DNA from 2 places in the Peribacillus sp. QJM3NY_7 genome. Region 1 is predicted to be linked to the other one. Evidence: riboswitches for the same ligand, from Rfam matches in the RefSeq annotation. Region 1 holds a riboswitch; the other holds the start of a gene.

What was found. A riboswitch is a leader RNA that binds a small molecule or an ion and turns the genes downstream of it on or off. The one in region 1 is predicted to bind lysine.
Region 2: linked by a shared signal. The riboswitch ahead of AC0VX1_RS18780 (aspartate kinase) and the one ahead of dapA (4-hydroxy-tetrahydrodipicolinate synthase) in region 1 are both predicted to bind lysine.

The regions. Positions count from the first base shown of each region.
Region 1 covers NZ_CM149663.1:4,684,390-4,686,594, reverse strand. The annotation lists gene AC0VX1_RS22560 (D-2-hydroxyacid dehydrogenase) at 1-97, opposite strand, end outside; gene dapA (4-hydroxy-tetrahydrodipicolinate synthase) at 219-1,115, opposite strand; lysine riboswitch at 1,249-1,427, opposite strand; gene AC0VX1_RS22550 (spore germination protein) at 1,798-2,205, shown strand, end outside.
Region 2 covers NZ_CM149663.1:3,921,665-3,923,869, reverse strand. The annotation lists gene uvrC (excinuclease ABC subunit UvrC) at 1-547, shown strand, start outside; lysine riboswitch at 609-785, shown strand; gene AC0VX1_RS18780 (aspartate kinase) at 875-2,107, shown strand; gene AC0VX1_RS18775 (YslB family protein) at 2,171-2,205, opposite strand, start outside.

The DNA of each region.
Region 1 (2,205 bases):
ATGTAAACCCACTATTTCGGATATGATCAGCATAAGCATCGACCTCTGACTGAATAGGACTAAATACAAGAATGTTCGGTTTGTGTGTACCCCCCATTGGCTCTCTCCTTATTGATTCTTTATATATAGTATAAATTCTTTCTCCTGAGTCGTAAAAAAAACAGTGCATTTCTTTCGAGTATGCACTGCTTTTTAAAATTTCTCCAGAATCATTAGTTTTATTTATTTAATAAAATGGCTTCTGCGTTACTAGGCTGCAGAACTATTTGCAGTGCTCTTTCTTCTTCATCGTTTAAAGGGATCAATGGTAAGCGGACACCTCCAACATGTAACCCCCGCATATTTAATGCTGATTTTACTGGTCCCGGGCTTGGTGCAGCAAATAATGCTTTCATGATTGGAAGAAGTGTACGATGTGCAGCGGCAGCGCCAAGGACATCACCATTTTTAAAGCTATTGATCATTTCTTGCATTTCATTACCAATTATGTGTGAAGAAACCGAAACAACGCCTGTTCCACCGATGGCTAAAACCGGTAATGTCAACCCATCATCGCCGCTGTACAAAGTAAAATCACTAGTTGTTTTGCTTATGATTTGTGCCATGGCATCCAAGTCACCGCTTGCTTCTTTTACTGCCACGATATTGTTGATTTTTGAGAGGCTGACAATCGTCTTCACTGACATGTTTACAACACTTCGACCTGGAATATTATAAAGCATTACCGGTAATGATGTTGAATGGGCTATAGCGCTAAAGTGCTGAAATAGTCCTTCTTGAGAAGGCTTGTTATAGTAGGGGGTGACGAGCATGATTCCGTCGACTCCTGCTGCCTCTGCTTGCTTTGTTAAGCTGATGGAAGCTCTCGTGTTATTTGAGCCGGTTCCAGCTATGACTGGAACTCTTCCATCAACAACTTCTACAACAAATTTGAATAAATCTATTTTCTCTTCTTGAGTTAAGGTAGGGGACTCTCCAGTTGTACCAGCTATTACTAATCCATCAGAACCATTAGCAATCAAATGGTTTACTAAAGTTCTCGTAGCATTAAAATCAACCTCTTCATTATGATTGAACGGGGTAACCATTGCGGTTAAAACATGGCCAAAATTCATAACTTCACACCCTTTTGTATAGTTTTTAAAAATATTCAGAGGTGGTTAGGGCCATTCAGGAGTAAACGCAAAAAAGCAACAACGAGGATTCGCTGCTGCAGTAGAAACAATATTTACCAAAAAATGTTTCCGCGCATAAGATAGCCCTCCATATAGTTTCCTATATGACAGTCCTGTATTTATTCAATAGCAGAACCAGCTTCAAGAACATGAGATTCTTTCCGCTTCGGCAAATTCCCCTTTCCACAATAGTCATAGGATCTCATTCTCCTCAAAATGTGTACTAATGGTCTTTGCTCCTCTATCCTCACTTCAAAAAAAATTGAAGTAAGAAAATATTTAATTGATTGTAATATAACAGGGAATCCATTCTGTTGCAAGCCTAATTATAAAGTTTTTTAAGAATGCTAGAAATCTATGGGAATGGCTAGAGTATGGGGGTGGATTCATCTTTATTCGTTATAGGCTGAACAAATATTCAATGGACGAGGGAGTAGTAGACATTACAACTCCCTTTAATGATTCCTTTTCATTTTATCCGATTAAAAATCACTAATAAATGTATTGAGAATTACAGTTGGCCACTAATTTTAATCGGTAATTTCAACTAAGTATTCATGCGTATAAAATCCTACCATTCGTTAATAATATCCATATCTTACAATCAAAGGAGTGAAGTCTATTGAAAGGATATTCATTCTTTAAAAGGCATGGAATTCATAAATCTACAGACTTCAAAAAGCAAGAAAATCATAAATCTACAGACTTCACTGATGTACTCGAACATCTGCAAAAGTCCAAGGACTTCACAAGCTTTACACTCAAATTTGAAAATGAAATATACTGTGTATCTTTTTTCGATACATTAATTGATAAAGATATAATGCATAGAGACCTCCTTCCTTTTTTACATACAAATTCTTCAACTCTGGAGGAGCTTGTACACAACTTGCCAATAGAGGGGCTTGTTTTCACAAAAAATCCTTCTGAACTACAAAGTCAGCTGTTAATGGGTTATATAGCCATAACATTAAATAATCAATCTGATCAAGCAGTTTTAGTTAAAGCAGCAAATAACACTTCGAGGCAA
Region 2 (2,205 bases), 760 kb from region 1:
AGAGTACCGAAAATATAAGATCAAGACGGTCCAGGGACCTGATGATTATGAATCGATGCGTGAAGTGGTCAGAAGAAGGTATTCACGAGTATTGAAAGAAGGGCTGCCGCTTCCGGACTTGATCATCATTGATGGCGGAAAGGGACATGTCGAAGCGGTACGGGACATTCTGGAAAATGAATTAGGTTTGGATATTCCACTTTCAGGCCTCATTAAGGATGAAAAGCATAGGACCTCGCAATTGATGATCGGAAATCCGCTTGAACTTGTACCTCTTGATTCAAGGAGCCAGGAATTTTATCTATTGCAAAGAATTCAGGATGAAGTGCATCGGTTCGCGATTACGTTTCATCGCCAGCTACGCGGGAAAAATGCGGTACACTCCCAGCTTGATGATATTCCAGGAGTCGGGGAAAAGCGAAGGAAGCAATTATTAAGGCATTTTGGATCATTGAAGAAAATCAAAGAGGCGACGGCCGAGGAAATCATGGAAGCTGGCATGCCAAAAGGGGTAGCCGAGGGAATCGTTAGAAAATTACAAGAATAATCTTGCTACCGATAAATCTCTATGCTATGATTAAAAGGAATTTTTAACTAGACAACTTAAAAGTGCTGATAGAGGTGCGGAATTCAAGAGTAAAAACCTGGAGAAGTATGAGCTTCCATGAAAGGTTTTGAAAGGGGACGCCGCCGAAGGAAGACAAGACTCATACCTTGTCCTCCTGGTCCGACATTTAATAAATGGCGGATTGTCAGGGTTTATACCCTGGAGAGCTATCTCACTGTGATTACAGTATTAAGATATGTGACCACAGCAATGAGATATTTCTCATTGCTTTTTTTATTGCCTAAAAAGTAGAGAGGGTGCATGAGGATGGCATTAATCGTTCAAAAATTCGGCGGAACATCCGTCGGTAGCGTAGAAAAAATCAAAAATGTTGCCAATCGGGTAATCGAGGAAGCGGAGAAAGGAAATGAGGTTGTCGTCGTTGTTTCAGCTATGGGGAAAACAACGGACCAATTGGTTTCCATGGCGCGTGATATTTCCGGATCCCCGAGCAAGAGGGAAATGGATATGCTATTGACGACTGGGGAACAGGTAACGATTTCCCTGTTAACGATGGCATTGATTGAAGAAGGACATGAAGCCATTTCGTATACCGGCTGGCAGGCTGGCATGCAAACGGAATCCGTTCATGGGAATGCCCGGATTTTAAACATCGATGCCACGAGGATCCAAGCCCAGCTTCAGGAGAAGAAAATAGTGGTCGTAGCCGGTTTCCAGGGTAACGATGCAAATGGGGAAATCACTACCTTAGGGCGAGGCGGTTCCGATACGACGGCAGTTGCCATCGCAGCAGCGCTTAATGCGGATAGATGCGATATTTATACAGATGTAACGGGTGTTTTCACAACGGACCCACGCTATATAAAAGGCGCGCGAAAACTCCAATCCATTTCTTACGATGAAATGCTGGAACTTGCCAACCTGGGGGCTGGCGTCCTTCACCCAAGGGCTGTCGAATATGCAAAAAATTATCAAATTCCGCTTGAAGTCCGTTCAAGCATGGAGAGAGAATCAGGTACGATCATAGAGGAGGAAGCAACTATGGAAGAAAACTTAATTGTACGCGGCATTGCTTTTGAAGACAGTATTACGAGGGTTACAATATATGGTTTGCCCCAATCACTTGGTGCATTATCCACGATCTTCACGACGCTTGCGAAAAACCGGATCAATGTGGACATCATCATTCAAAGCATGACTGCCGAGGATACGACGAATCTATCTTTTTCCACAAAAAGCGAAGATACGGAAGCGGCCTTGATCGTTCTGGAAAATAATAAAGAACAATTGGGATTCGACCGGGTCGAAACGGAGAGCGGATTGGCCAAAGTGTCCATCGTCGGTTCTGGTATGGTATCCAATCCGGGAGTGGCTGCCGAAATGTTTGAAGTGATGGCCAATACAGGCATCCAGGTGAAAATGGTCAGCACATCGGAAATTAAAGTTTCGACCGTCGTCAATGAAAAGGAAATGGTGAAGGCGGTTGAATCCCTTCATGAAGCATTTAAACTTGGTCAGCATGCAAATGTGCTAGCTTAAGTGTCAGGAGTCCAATAAAAAACAGACTTCCGGTAAAAAGGGTAAGTCTGTTTTCAGGGCTCATTAGATTGGATCTCTGGGATCCCATTGGATGGTGA